Regions from separate parts of the Streptomyces sp. NPDC030165 genome, predicted to be linked through region 1. Evidence: riboswitches for the same ligand, from Rfam matches in the RefSeq annotation. Region 1 holds a riboswitch; each other region holds the start of a gene.
What was found. Region 1 has a riboswitch for cobalamin ahead of ACZ4Z1_RS26350 (FecCD family ABC transporter permease). Riboswitches for the same ligand answer to the same signal wherever they lie in the genome.
Positions count from the first base shown of each region.

Region 2: it holds a riboswitch for cobalamin, as region 1 does, so the genes downstream of both, nicT (Nickel transporter NicT) here and ACZ4Z1_RS26350 (FecCD family ABC transporter permease) in region 1, are expected to answer to the same signal.
Region 3: it holds a riboswitch for cobalamin, as region 1 does, so the genes downstream of both, metE (5-methyltetrahydropteroyltriglutamate--homocysteine S-methyltransferase) here and ACZ4Z1_RS26350 (FecCD family ABC transporter permease) in region 1, are expected to answer to the same signal.
Region 4: it holds a riboswitch for cobalamin, as region 1 does, so the genes downstream of both, cobN (cobaltochelatase subunit CobN) here and ACZ4Z1_RS26350 (FecCD family ABC transporter permease) in region 1, are expected to answer to the same signal.

Region 1 covers NZ_JBVIBD010000015.1:43,954-47,391, forward strand. The annotation lists gene ACZ4Z1_RS26340 (ABC transporter substrate-binding protein) at 1-184, opposite strand, end outside; gene ACZ4Z1_RS26345 (ABC transporter ATP-binding protein) at 194-988, opposite strand; gene ACZ4Z1_RS26350 (FecCD family ABC transporter permease) at 1,068-2,099, opposite strand; cobalamin riboswitch at 2,280-2,409, opposite strand; gene ACZ4Z1_RS26355 (heme-binding beta-barrel domain-containing protein) at 2,416-2,979, opposite strand.
Region 2 covers NZ_JBVIBD010000008.1:58,777-62,214, forward strand. The annotation lists gene ACZ4Z1_RS16960 (FecCD family ABC transporter permease) at 1-460, opposite strand, end outside; gene ACZ4Z1_RS16965 (ABC transporter substrate-binding protein) at 460-1,563, opposite strand; cobalamin riboswitch at 1,765-1,977, shown strand; gene nicT (Nickel transporter NicT) at 1,976-3,196, shown strand; gene ACZ4Z1_RS16975 (VOC family protein) at 3,291-3,438, opposite strand, start outside.
Region 3 covers NZ_JBVIBD010000016.1:159,937-163,374, reverse strand. The annotation lists gene metE (5-methyltetrahydropteroyltriglutamate--homocysteine S-methyltransferase) at 1-2,303, opposite strand, end outside; cobalamin riboswitch at 2,470-2,697, opposite strand; gene ACZ4Z1_RS27950 (hypothetical protein) at 2,818-3,297, opposite strand; gene ACZ4Z1_RS27945 (hypothetical protein) at 3,307-3,438, opposite strand, start outside.
Region 4 covers NZ_JBVIBD010000007.1:196,894-200,331, forward strand. The annotation lists gene cobN (cobaltochelatase subunit CobN) at 1-2,148, opposite strand, end outside; cobalamin riboswitch at 2,187-2,334, opposite strand; gene cobG (precorrin-3B synthase) at 2,382-3,438, shown strand, end outside.

The sequences.
Region 1 (3,438 bases):
CCTTGTCGTACGTGGTCCTCGTCCCGCAGTTCTCGACCGTGACCGGGTAGTGCCCGGACCCGCCCGCCCCGGACGCTTTGGCGGCACCGTCCTTCCCGTCCTCGGCGACGTGCGCACCGCAGCCGGTGAGCGCGGCGAGCGTGAGGGCGGTGAGCAGGGCGGCGGAGCGGTGGCGGGTGCGCATGGAGGGTCCTTACGGGGTGGTCGAGGGGGCGGTACGGCCGGGCAGGCGGTCGAACAGGAGCTGTACGGCACCGGTCTCGGGGTGCGCCACGCGGTGCGCGCGCACCCCGAACACCTCGGCCAGCAGCTCCGGGCCCAGCACGTCGTGCGGCGCGCCGGAGGCGACGATGCGCCCTCCGGAGATGACGTACAGCTCGTCACAGTGCAGGGCGGCCAGGTTCAGGTCGTGCAGCGCGGTCAGCACCGTCAGTCCGCTGTCCCGCACCAGCGCCAGCAGTTCCAGCTGCTGCGCGATGTCGAGGTGGTTCGTCGGCTCGTCCAGCACCAGCACCCGCGGTTCCTGGGCCAGCGCGCGGGCGATCAGCACACGCTGCTTCTCGCCGCCGGACAGGCTCAGGAACGCGCGCCCGGCCAGGTGGTCCGCGCCGGTCCGTACCAGCGCCGCCTCGCACACCCGCAGGTCCGCCGCGCTCGGCCGCCCCGAACCGCGCTGGTGCGGCAGCCGCCCCATCGCGACGACCTCCGCGGCCGTGAAGCCGAACTCGGTCGCCGACTCCTGGGGCAGCGCGGCCAGGTGGCGGGCCCCTTCGCGTACGCCCATGGCGTGCAGGTCCGCGCCGTCCAGCCGGACCGTCCCGGCGGCCGGGCGCAGCGCGCGGTAGGCACAGCGCAGCAGGGTGGACTTGCCGCTGCCGTTGGGCCCGACCAGCCCGACGACCCGGCCGCTGCCCGCGTGCAGGGTGATGTCGTGCACGAGCCGGGCACCGGCCACGTCCACGGACACCGCGTCGATGTCGATCCGCATCAGATGCCGCCTCCGTACGTGCCGCCGTGGTTCCGCGTCAGGCCCCGCCTGCGTACGTACCTACCGCCGTGTCCCCGCATCAGGCCCCGCCTCCGAACGTGTAGCCGCGGCGCCGCATCAGCAGGACGAAGGCCGGCACGCCGAGCACCGCGGTGATCACTCCGACCGGCAGCTCGACGGGCGCCAGCAGCACCCGGGACAGGATGTCCACCCACACCATCAGCACCGCGCCCAGCAGCGGGGCCACCACCAGCACCCGGCGGTGCCCGGCACCCACCAGCATCCGGGTCACGTGCGGCACCATCAGCCCGACGAAGCCGATCGCGCCGCTGACCGCGACCACCGCGCCGGTGACGGCCGCCGTGACCGCGAACAGCTCCCGGCGCAGCCGCCCGGGGTCCACGCCGAGCGCGGCGGCCGACTCGTCCCCCATCGCGAGCGCGTTGAGGCGGCCCGCGGAGAGCATCAGGTACACCAGCGCCCCGGCCACCGCCGCCGCGGCGACGGGCAGTGAGCCCCAGCCCGCGCCGCTGAGGCTGCCGAGCAGCCACATCATGGCGGAGCGCGCCGCCTCGCCCCGGTCGGCGGCGAAGACCATCAGGGTGGAGAGGGCGGAGAAGCCGTAGTACATCGCGGAGCCGGTCAGGACCAGGCGCAGCGGGGTCAGGCCGTGCGCGCTGCGGGCCGCCGCGTACACCAGCGCCATGGCCAGCAGCGCCGAGCAGAACGCCGCGGCGGACAGCGCCCAGACGCCCAGCGCGGCCAGCGCCCCGAAGAGCAGGACGGCGTTGGCGCCGACCGCGGCGCCGGAGGAGATGCCGAGCACGAACGGATCGGCGAGGGCGTTGCGTACCAGTGCCTGGACGGCCACACCGATGGCGGACAGCCCGGCGCCGACGACGGCGGCCAGGAGCGCGCGCGGGAAGCGCAGCTCCCACACGATGGTGTACGCGGAGACCTCGTCGGAGGCGATCGTGCCGCCGCTCAGCCCGGAGCCGAGGTAGCGCAGCACGTCGCCCCAGCCGACGCCGGAGGCGCCGAGGCCTACGCCGCACACCAGTGAGGCGAGCAGCACGAGGGCCAGCCCGGCGGCCAGCGGCACGGTGGGCACCGGCGAGCCGGTACGGGGCCGGGCGCAGGCATGGCTCTCGGAGGCGGCGGGGCCGGCGGTACGGGCTGGGGCGGCCAAGGGACGTACGCCTTCGGCTCGGGCCGCGTCCGTACGGTCAGGGGTGACGGCGCGTGGCGCGAGGCCGGCGGCGGTGTCCCCTCGCAGTCCACGGCGAGTTGTCAGGAACGGGCGCTCCCGCGGGTGATCGGGCTGGCGGAACGGACGTTCCGCACACCGTTGCGGGTCAGCGCCGGACTCTCACCGGACTTCCCCCGCGGGGCGCTCTGCGACTGTGTGCTGCCTGTTCGAAGGCGGTCTACTTGAAGAAGGCGATGCCGTCGTCCGGCAGGTCCTTGATGTCCTTGGCCCACTCGCTCGGGTCGACGACCTTCTTCAGGTGCGCCGACATGTACGGGCGCAGCGGCACCTCGGGGGTGGCCTTCTCGCCGACCCACATCAGGTCGCTGTTGACATAACCGTACAGGCGCTTGCCGCCGGTGTACGGGCCGGAGGCGGCGGTACGCGCCACGGCGTCGGTGGCCAGGTCGATCTGCGGCTTCTGGTCGGCCAGCTCGCCGTACCAGACCTCCGCGACGCCGCCGTCGCGGATCATCACGATCTCGACCTTGCGGTCCTTGTCGATGCGCCAGTAGCCGGACTCGGTCTCCAGCGGCGCGACCTTCTTGCCCTCGCCGTCGAGCACCCAGCTGTGCGAGGTGTATTCGAGGAAGTCACGGCCGTCGTGCGTGAAGGTGACCTCCTGGCCGAAGTTGCACTTCTCGGCACCGGGGAAGTCGGCGACGCCGGCGCCCTCCCAGTTGCCCAGCAGGAAAGCGAGGGGCACGAGGGCCGGGTTCAGGTCGGACGGGATCTCGATCATCAGCTCAGGCGATCTGTATCGGGGAAAGGATCTGGGGTCTCGGTCAGCGCTGGCCCTGGTACAGCTTCTTCCAGGTCAGCCCGGCGAAGGCGACGACGCCGACGGCGACCAGGACGAGCAGGGTGGTGAAGACTGCCTCAAGCACGAGCGCGCTCCTCGGACGGAGTGAGGTGTTACGGACCGGAAGCGAGTCTAGTCGGCGCGGCCGGTGGCGGCGCTGTGAGGTCGGTCCCGCCGGGTGGACCCGGGCCCGGGTGCCGTCCGGCACGGTCCAGCCGTGGGAGGTGAGGTGGCGCGGCGCGGGGCGTGGTCGGCCAGGTGCCGACGACGCCGAGCGCGGCGCCCAGGGCGATCATCAGCGGGCGGGTGCGGCCCGCGCGGCGTACGAGCCGGGTGCGTGACGCCGCGCGAGGTGGCCGGCCAGGACGGTCCGGTCGCACGCGGCCCCCGAGGTGATCG
Region 2 (3,438 bases), on a different contig from region 1:
ACAGGCCCACACCCCCGCCCAGGCCGAACGTGCTCCCCGCGCCGAACACCCCGCCCGTCCCCGCCACAGCGCCCGCGCCCAGCACGATCGCGGCCACCGCGCCCAGCGACGCGCCGTTGGAGATACCCAGCAGGTACGGGTCCGCCAGGGGGTTGCGCACCAGCGCCTGGGTGGCCGTACCGACGAGCCCGAGACCCGCGCCGACCAGCGCGGCGAGCAGCGCCCTCGGAACCCGTAGCTGCCAGACGATCAGATCGTCCGTACCCGGCCGGGGCGGCGCCCCGCCCAGCCGCCGGAACACCACCGACCACACCTCGGCAGGAGCGATGTCGGTGGCACCGAGCGCGACGGCCGCGGTCAGCGCGGCGAGCAGCGCGATCAGCAGGCCGACGGCGAGCCCTGCGGTACGCGCCGCGCCGGCGGTGCGAGCCTCAGCCGCGGCACAGGCCGACGGCCCCATCAGCGCCCCGCCCCGGCCTCGTCCGGACGCTCCCCGGCCGGACGGCCCTTGCCCAGCCGGTCCGGGTAGAGCGTCTTAGCGATCCGCCGCACCGTGTCCGCGTTCCCCACTCCGGCGATGGTCGTCTGCTCGGAGCCGATACGCAGGAATTTTCCTTCCTTCACCGCGCGCAGCCCCGCCGTGGCCGGAAACTCCTTGAGGAACTTCTCGGCCTCGTCGAATGCCTTCTCATTGGCCGCGGCGCTTCCCCGGTTCCGTACGCCGAGCTGAATCCAGTCCGGGTTCTTTCCGACCACGTCCTCCCACGACACCGGTTTGAAGTCGCTCGCACAGTCCGCGAAGACGTTCCGTGCCCCGGCTTCGGTCATCACCGCGTTGGCCACCTGCCGGTTGCAGACCGCGACGGGCTGTTTCGTTCCCGCGTCGAAATCGAAGAAGAAGTACGACGGCCGCTTGCCCGCGGGGACGTCCGCGATGGCTTCGCGTACCGAGGAGATCTTCTTCTCCATCTCCGCCACCAGCTGCATCGCGCGCTTCGAGGCGCCCGTGATCTGTCCGAGCCGCCGGATGTCGCCCTCCACGGCGGACAGGTCCCGCTGCGGCACCTTCTTGCGCGGCGCACACGCCGTCGAGGCCAGGTAGACGTGTCTGATGCCCGCCGCGCTGAATTCCTCCTCGGTCGGGCCGGCCGCCGCCCCGCCCATGTTGCCCATGGAAGCGAACGTGTCGATATAGACGTCGGCGCCGGAACCGAGCAGCTTCTCCTTCGGAATCACCGTCTTCCCCAGTACCGGGACGCGCTGCGCCCGGGCATCGAGATCAGGTGGCAACGTGCCCTTTCCCGGCGGGAATCCGGTACCGACGACCCGGTCGCCCACTCCCAGCCGGAGCAGCATTTCCAGGCTCGCCGCGTTGCTCGTGACGATTTTCCGCGGGGCCTCGGAGAATGTCGTCCGCCGCCCGTCGCAATCGCTGACCGAGACGGGAAAGCCACCCGCTCCGCCGCCCCGGCCGTCCGCGGCACCCGCTGCCGTACGTCCGTCACCGCTGCCGCAACCAGTGGCCAGCCCGGCCACTGCCAGCGTCGCCAGCACCGCCGCCATCGACCGCCCACCGGCCACCGGCCACATCGACCCCGCTCGGCTCACTCGCCCCACCAGACCCACACGAGAACGCATACGTCCGCTCTCCCTGCCTCTCGACTGCCCGACGGCCCGCCCTTGCGGGCCCAGGACCAGGTAGTCGAGCGGAGAGCGCTGCGGGTTCCCGGCACATTGATCCGATGACCATGCCGCCACCGGACGTTAGAGTGTCCGGGCCGTGGTGTCGGGAAGACCGGTGAAGTCCTTCGGGTCCAGACCGGAGCGGCCCTCGCCACTGTGATCGGGAAGTTCCCGCCCCTTTCCGTACGCGCCCCGCGCCCGTACGGAGCCACTGGCCGCAGCCCGCGGCCGGGAAGGCCGGGGCGGGCGCGTACACCCGTCAGCCAGGAGACCGGCCACGGCATCTCACGAAATGATCCACGAGGTGCTGGAGCGTGACCACCGGATGTCCCTGTCCGCCGATTCCCCTTCGCCGTCCCCGGCTTCTTCGCCGTCCCCTTCCCCTACCCTCACTTCACCCGCGTCCGTTCCTTCCGCCTCCTCTCCCCCGCCCTCCGGTTTCCGCTGGCGGCGTCAGGACACCGTGCGGACCGCGGGGCTGATGGCGGTCATCGCCGCGCTGCACGTCGTCGCCTTCGGCGTGCTCTTCCTCCTGGTCGTGCCGAACCACTACACCGTGGGCTCGCAGGTCTTCGGGGTCGGCCTCGGCGTCACCGCGTACACCCTCGGCATGCGGCACGCTTTCGACGCCGACCACATCGCCGCCATCGACAACACCACCCGCAAACTGATGGCCGACGGCAAGCGCCCCGTCTCGGTGGGCTTCTGGTTCGCGCTCGGGCACTCCAGCGTGGTCGTCGCCATGGCGGCGCTGGTCGCCGGCGGCGCGCAGCTGGCCGGCACCCTGCTCGACGACGGATCGAGCGCCCACCAGGTGCTCGGCACCGTGGGCACCACGGTCTCCGGCACCTTCCTCTACCTGATCGCAGCGCTCAATCTCGTCGCGCTGGCGGGCATCTGGCGGGTGTTCCGCGCGATGCGGCAGGGCCGGTACGACGAGGCGGAGCTGGAGCAGCACCTCGACTCCCGCGGCTTCATGAACCGCGTCCTGGGCCGCTTCACCCGCTCCATCACCCGGCCCGGCCAGATGTACCCGCTCGGCCTGCTCTTCGGCCTCGGCTTCGACACCGCGACCGAGGTGACGCTGATGGTGATGGCGGGCAGCGGCGCGGCGGCCGGGCTGCCCTGGTACGCGATCCTGGTCCTGCCGCTGCTGTTCGCGGCGGGGATGAGCCTCTTCGACACGCTGGACGGTACGTTCATGAACTTCGCGTACCAGTGGGCGTTCTCGAACCCGGTGCGCAAGGTGTACTACAACCTCACGATCACCGGCCTGTCGATCGCCGTCGCCTTCTTCATCGGGACCATCGAACTGGTCACCGTCCTGCACGAGAAGCTGGCCCTGACGGACGGCCTGACCGGCTGGATCTCGTCGATCGACCTGGACAACGTGGGCTTCATCATCGTCGGCCTGTTCGTGGTCGTCTGGGCGGCGGCCCTGGCGTACTGGCGGCTGGCCGGGGTGGAGAAGCGCTGGTCGGCGCGGGCGGCGGAGGCCCGGGAGGCGGCCTGAGCCACCGGGGCCGCCGGATCTGCCGGGGCCCGCCGGACCGCTGGGGCCCGCCGGACCCGTCGCCGGGAGGGCGGGCCCCGCCCTCCCGCCGCCCTCAGGTGGCCGAGCCGGCCGCCGCGCCCGTCTTCAGGTCGCGTCCCCAGCGCGCCAGCTCGGCTTCGAGATCGAGCGGACGGATCCGGTCCGGTTCGTCCGGGCCCGGCCAGTCCGTACGCGGCACCCGCCACATGACCTCGAACTCG
Region 3 (3,438 bases), on a different contig from region 1:
TCCGCCCGGACGGTCCGTGCGGCGGCGACGAGGTTTTCCAGGGACGCGCGGGTCTCGGGCCAGCCGCGGGTCTTCAGGCCGCAGTCGGGGTTGACCCACAGGCGTTCGGCCGGGATGGCGCCGAGGCCCTCGCGCAGGAGGCTCGCCGCCTCCTCGGTGCTCGGTACGCGGGGGGAGTGGATGTCGTACACACCGGGCCCGGCCTCCCGCGGGTAGCCGTGCCCGGCCAGTTCGCGGGCCACCTGCATGCGGGAGCGGGCGGCCTCCAGACTGATCACGTCGGCGTCGAGGTCGTCGATGGCCTGCACGATGTCGCCGAACTCGGCGTAGCACATGTGCGTGTGGATCTGCGTCCGGTCCCGCACCCCGCCGGTGGTGAGGCGGAACGCCTCGGTGGCCCAGGCGAGATACGCGGCACGGCCGGCGGCGCGCAGCGGCAGCGTCTCGCGCAGGGCCGGTTCGTCCACCTGGATGACCTGGGTGCCGGCCGCCTCCAGGTCGCCGACCTCGTCGCGCAGGGCCAGCGCCACCTGGCGGGCGGTGTCGCCGAGCGGCTGGTCGTCACGGACGAAGGACCAGGCGAGCATGGTGACCGGGCCGGTCAGCATCCCCTTGACCGGCCGGTCGGTGAGCGACTGCGCGTACCGCGTCCACCGCACCGTCATCGGCTCGGGCCGCGAGATGTCACCGGCGAGGACCGGCGGACGCACGTACCGCGTGCCGTACGACTGGACCCAGCCGTGCTGCGTGGCGAGGTAACCCGTCAGCTGCTCCGCGAAGTACTGCACCATGTCGTTGCGTTCGGGCTCGCCGTGGACAAGCACGTCGATGCCCGCCTCCTCCTGGAAGGAGAGCACCTCGCGGATCTCGTTCTTGATGCGCTCCTCGTACCCGGCCGTGTCGATGCGCCCCGCACGCAGGTCGGCCCGGGCGGTGCGCAGTTCGGCGGTCTGCGGGAAGGAGCCGATGGTGGTGGTCGGCAGCAGGGGCAGGCCCAGGTGGGCCCGCTGCACGACGGTCCGTTGCGCGTACGGCGCCGAGCGGCGGCCGTCGGCGTCGGTGACGGCGGCGGTACGGGCCCGTACGGCGGGGTCGTGGGTGATCGCGGAACCGGCGCGGGACGCCAGGTCCGCGCGGTTGGCGGCCAGTTCGGCGGCGATCGTGTGGGTGCCCTGCGCGAGGCCGCGGGCGAGCGTGGCGATCTCGGTGGTCTTCTGCTGGGCGAACGCGAGCCAGCGCAGCACCTGCGGGTCGATGTCCCGCTCGGCGGTGGCGTCGAGCGGGACGTGCAGCAGGGAGCAGGAGGCGGCCACGTCGACCCGGTCGGCCAGGCCCAGCAGAGTACCGAGTGTTGCCAGCGACTTCTCGAGATCGTTGAGCCAGATGTTGCGGCCGTTGACGACACCGGCGACCAGCCGCTTGCCGGGCAGGCCGCCCGCGGCGGCGAGCGCGTCCAGGTTGCCCGCGGCGGCCTCGGTGAAGTCCAGCGCGAGACCGTCGACGGGGGCCTTGGCGAGCACCGGCAAGGCCTCGCCGAGCTGGTCGAAGTACGAGGCGACCAGCAGCTTCGGGCGGTCGGCGAGGGCGCCGAGGACGCCGTAGGCGCGCTCGGCGGCGCCGAGTTCGGCCGGAGTGCGGTCCTGCACCAGGGCGGGCTCGTCCAGCTGCACCCACGCGGCGCCGGCCGCGCGGAGGTCGGCCAGGACATCTGCGTACACGGGCAGGAGCCGGTCGAGCAGGGTCAGCGGATCGAAGCCGGCGGTGACACCGGGGGCGGGCTTGGACAGCAGGAGGTAGGTCACCGGGCCGACGAGGACCGGGCGCGGCGTGAGGCCGAGCGCGAGCGCCTCCCGTACCTCGCCGGTCTGCTTGGCGGAGTCGGTGGTGAAGACCGTGTCGGGCCCCAGCTCGGGTACGAGGTAATGGTAGTTCGTGTCGAACCACTTGGTCATCTCCAGCGGTGCCACGTCCTGCGTACCGCGTGCCATCGCGAAGTAGCCGTCCAGGGCGTCGGCCTCGAAGGCGGCGCGGTGCCGTTCCGGGACGGCTCCGACCATGACGCTGGTGTCCAGCACGTGGTCGTAGTACGAGAAGTCACCGGTCGGCACCTCGTGGAGTCCGGCCTCGGCCAGCTGCTGCCAGTTCGAACGGCGCAGGTCCTGGGCGGTCTTCTGGAGGGCGTCCGCGGTCACGCGGCCCTTCCAGTAGCCCTCGACGGCCTTCTTCAGTTCCCGGTTCGGTCCCTGGCGGGGGTAGCCGTACACGGTGGCCCGTGCTGCCGCGGCTGCGGGCTTCGCTGTCACGGAACTCTCCTTCGCGAGCGTGATCTTCTCCGAGCCCCGGTGACGGGACGAGAACGCGAAGGAACGACGCACCGGCCGAGCCATGCGGCGCCGAACAGCACCCATGCTCGCCCGGTATGGTCGCCGACCCGCCCTCGAAGGTCACCGGAGTGTCCGCGCACGTATGGACGCACACGGGCAACGGGCAGGTCTTCGGACTCGCGGGCACGCCTGCCGGACTTCGTCCGGCGGACACCTACTGGCCGTCGCTTCCCGGATCCGCGGCCCGGATCCAGTGCGTATGACGGCGGTCGTTCCCGCTCACCGCTGCGGGGCAGTCCCGGATTCCCACCGGGTTCCCTCTTACGACGCGTCTGCCTGGCGGGCAGGGCGAACCAGCTGCACCGGACACAGTAGATCGAGCGCACACCGTACGGACACCCCTGTTCACATGGCGGTACGTGAGATGTGACACCAAGGGCGGGGCGGGGCGGGTGCGGGGCGGGCCGACCGTCTTCCGGCGGCTTGTCCGGCGTCAGCCCGCACTCTCACCCGGGCCGGCTGACTCCCAGCCGGACATGGCCAGTTCATCGTCGCGCAGGGCCCACACGGGCCCGTCGCCCGGGGCGGGCCCCTCGACCACCCGCAAGTGGTAGGGACGGTACTCGTCGTCCGCGTCCTCGACGGTGAACCCGGCGGACGCCAGGATCGCGGCCATCGCCCGCGTCATCGCGGCCGAGACCTCGCCGCAGTGCCGCAGGACGGGGTCGTCCAGCAGCTTGAGGCGGAGCGCACGGGTCGTGCACTCCCGCAGGCGCGGACCGGCCGACCAGTCCACATACACGCCGCCGGCCGCATCGGCGCCGTGATCGACTTCCACCTCCACACCGCCGGCCAGAACGGGATGCAGGCCGGGCGCGCGCACCGGGAGGCCGGCGGCGGCCAGCTCGTCGCGCACCTTCGACGCGAGCGCCTCCTGACGCACGGACTCTTCAGCACTCACCTTCTCGAACATCCGCTCAATCTAGCGGCCCGCGCTGACACCGAACCGGAAATCCGCTTCGGTCCAGCCCGGTTCGGGCGGTGCCGGTTCGGACGAGGTGGCGGCCTTTTCGGCGAGTTCGCTCACCCGGGACACGATCGAGGCGATCTTTTG
Region 4 (3,438 bases), on a different contig from region 1:
CGTGCCGCCCCAGATCTGGCGGGCGCGCAGGATGGCGAGTACGAGGTTGACGCGGGCCTCACCGGCGGGCGCGCCGCCGAGGACGTGCAGCCCGTCGCGGATCTGCGCGTCCTTGACCTCGCACAGCCAGCCGTCGACGTGCAGCAGGAAGTCGTCGAAGCCCTCGTCGTCCGGGCGCTCCTCCAGGCCGAGGTCGTGGTGGAGCTTGGCGGCCTGGATCAGCGTCCAGATCTGGGCGCGGATGGCGGGCAGCTTGGCCGGGTCCATGGCGGAGATCGCCGCGTACTCGTCGAGCAGCTGCTCCAGGCGCGCGATGTCGCCGTACGACTCGGCGCGGGCCATCGGCGGCACGAGGTGGTCGACGAGCGTGGCGTGCACCCGGCGCTTGGCCTGGGTGCCCTCGCCCGGGTCGTTGACCAGGAAGGGGTAGATCAGCGGCAGGTCGCCGAGGGCCGCGTCCGGGCCGCAGGCGGCGGACAGGCCGGCGTTCTTGCCGGGCAGCCACTCCAGGTTGCCGTGCTTGCCGAGGTGGACCATGGCGTCGGCGCCGAAACCGCCGTCCTCCTGGGAGGCGGCGATCCAGCGGTAGGCGGCCAGGTAGTGGTGCGACGGCGGCAGATCGGGGTCGTGGTAGATCGCGATCGGGTTCTCGCCGAAGCCACGCGGCGGCTGGATGAGGATGAGCAGGTTGCCGCGGCGCAGCGCCGCCAGCACGATGTCGCCGTCCGGATTCCGGCTCCGGTCGACGAACATCTCGCCGGGCGGCGGTCCCCAGTGCTCCTCGACCTGCTCGCGCAGCTCCTGCGGAAGCGTGCCGTACCAGCGCTTGTAATCGGCGGCGGGGATGCGGACGGGGTTGCGGGCCAGCTGCTCCTCGGTGAGCCACTCCTGGTCGTGGCCGCCGGCCTCGATCAGCGCGTAGATCAGCTCGTCGCCGACGCCGGACTCCAGGCCCGGTACGGCCTCGTCACCGAAGTCGTACCCCTCCTCCTGGAGACGGCGCAGCAGCGCCACCGCACTCGCCGGGGTGTCCAGGCCCACCGCGTTGCCGATACGCGAGTGCTTGGTCGGGTACGCGGACAGCACCAGCGCCAGGCGCTTGTCGGCGGGCGCGATGTGGCGCAGCCGGGCGTGGCGTACGGCGATGCCGGCGACCCGGGCGGCGCGCTCGGGGTCGGCGACGTACACCGGCAGGCCGTCCTCGTCGGTCTCCTTGAAGGAGAACGGGACGGTGATCAGCCGGCCGTCGAACTCCGGCACCGCGATCTGGCTGGCGGCGTCCAGCGGGGACAGGCCCTCGTCGTTCTCCTCCCAGGCGCTGCGCGGCCCGGTCAGGCACAGGGCCTGGAGGATCGGCACGTCCAGCGCGGCCAGCGCGCCCGCGTCCCAGGACTCGTCGTCACCGCCGGCCGACGCCTCGGCGGGCTTGGTACCGCCCGCCGCCAGCACGGTCGTCACGATCGCGTCGGCGGCCCGCAGCTCTTCGATCAGCTCCGGCTCGGGCGCCCGCAGCGAGGCCACGAACAGCGGCATCGGGCGCCCGCCGGCCTCCTCGATCCGCTCGCACAGCGACTCGATGAAGCCGGTGTTGCCGCTCATGTGATGGGCGCGGTAGTAGAGCACGGCGACCAGCGGGCCGGTCGCGGCGCCCGTGTCGTCCGTACGGGCCACGACCTCCGCACCGGTACGCGCCTCCGCCGCCAGGTGCTTCGAGCGCTCCAGGTGGCCCCAGGAGGGCGCGGCGGCCGGCGGCTCGAAGCCGTGGCCGGTCAGCAGCACGGTGTCGGACAGGAAGCGGGCGAGCTGGTCCAGGTTGGCCGGGCCGCCGTGCGCCAGGTAGGCGTGAGCCTCGGCCGCGATGCCGATGGGGACGGTGGACGCCTCCATGAGCTGCGCGTCCGGCGCCTGTTCGCCGGTGAGCACCACGACGGGGCGGGGCTGGCCGGCGGCGAGGAGCTGGTCCAGGCCCTCCTGCCAGGCGCGCAGACCGCCGAGGAGCCGGACGACGACCAGGTCGGCGCCGTCCAGGAGCGCGGGCAGCTCCGCGAGGTCGAGCCGGGCGGGGTTGGCGAGCCGGTACGGCACGGGACCGGCGGCCGCGCGGGCGCTGAGCAGGTCGGTGTCGGACGTCGACAGCAGCAGGATCATTGCGGCGTCTGGCCTTCCTCGGGGTCCGCGCCCCGGGCGGTGTTCACGGACGGCGGGAGTTCCTGACTCGCCCGGCGGTGGCCGGGCTCACAGTGGCGGGACCGCGCCGGATTTCCACCGGGCTTCCTCCCTTGGCGCCGTCGCTGGCGTCCGATGGGCCAGCTGACCCACCGACCTGCATAGTAAGGGCTCCGCCCGAACGGCGGGCGGCGGACCGTCCAGCCATCGTCGGTATGCTCGCCGCCATGCCGCCCACCCCCGCGATACCCCCGCACCGGGACGAATCCCTCGTACGGGACAGCGGTGCCGCCTGCGTACGGGACCGCGGCGACGCCTGCCCCGGAGCGCTGCGGCTGCACTCCGCCGTCGACGGCGCCCTGGCCCGACTCCGGCTCCCCGCAGGTCTGCTGACGCCCCCTCAGTGCGAGATGCTGGCCGACGCCGCGGACCGCCTCGGCGACGGCCACCTCTCCCTCACCTCCCGCGGCAACGTGGAGCTGCGCGGCCTCGCCGAAGACAGCGCCGCCCCCCTCGCCGACCTGCTGCGCGCCGCCGGCCTGCTCCCCTCCGACCGCCACGAACGCGTACGCAACATCGTCGCCTCCCCGCTCGCCGGACTCGACGGACAGGGCGCGGACGGCGGCGCCGCCGTCCAGGAATGGGCCCGTGAACTGGACCTTCTCCTGTGCGCCAGCGACACGGCCCCCGCCCTGTCCGGCCGCTTCCTCTTCGCACTGGACGACGGCCGCGGCGACATGGCCGCGCTCGGCGGCGATGTGACGTTGATCGCAGAAGCCGGCGGCACGGCGCTGCTGCGCGTCGGCGACGACACCGAGGCACTGCGGCTCCCCGGCCCCGACGCGCCCCGCGCGGCCCTCGCCGCCGCGGAGGCGTTCCTCACCGTCGCCCAGGAGGCGGGCAACGGCTCCTGGCGCGTACGGGAACTCCCGCCCGGGTACGACGCCGCGGCCGTACGCGGCCTCCTCCGTACGCGCCTCCAGGAGCCGGACGCGCAGCCGTACCCGACGGCCCCGGTGCCCTCGGCAACAGCACCCGCCCCACCCCGCCCTGGAGTGACCGCCTCCCCCGACGGCACCCGCGCCCTCTCCCTCCTCGCGCCCCTCGGCCGCCTCACCACCGCGCAGCTCCGGCAACTGGCCGCCGGTGTCCCCACCGGCTCCGCCGAACTGCGTATGACACCCTGGCGCGGCGTGGTCGTCCCCGGCCTGTCTCCCGAGACGGCCGGAGCCCGGCTGCGCGAACTGGCCACGGCCGGTCTGGTCACCGACC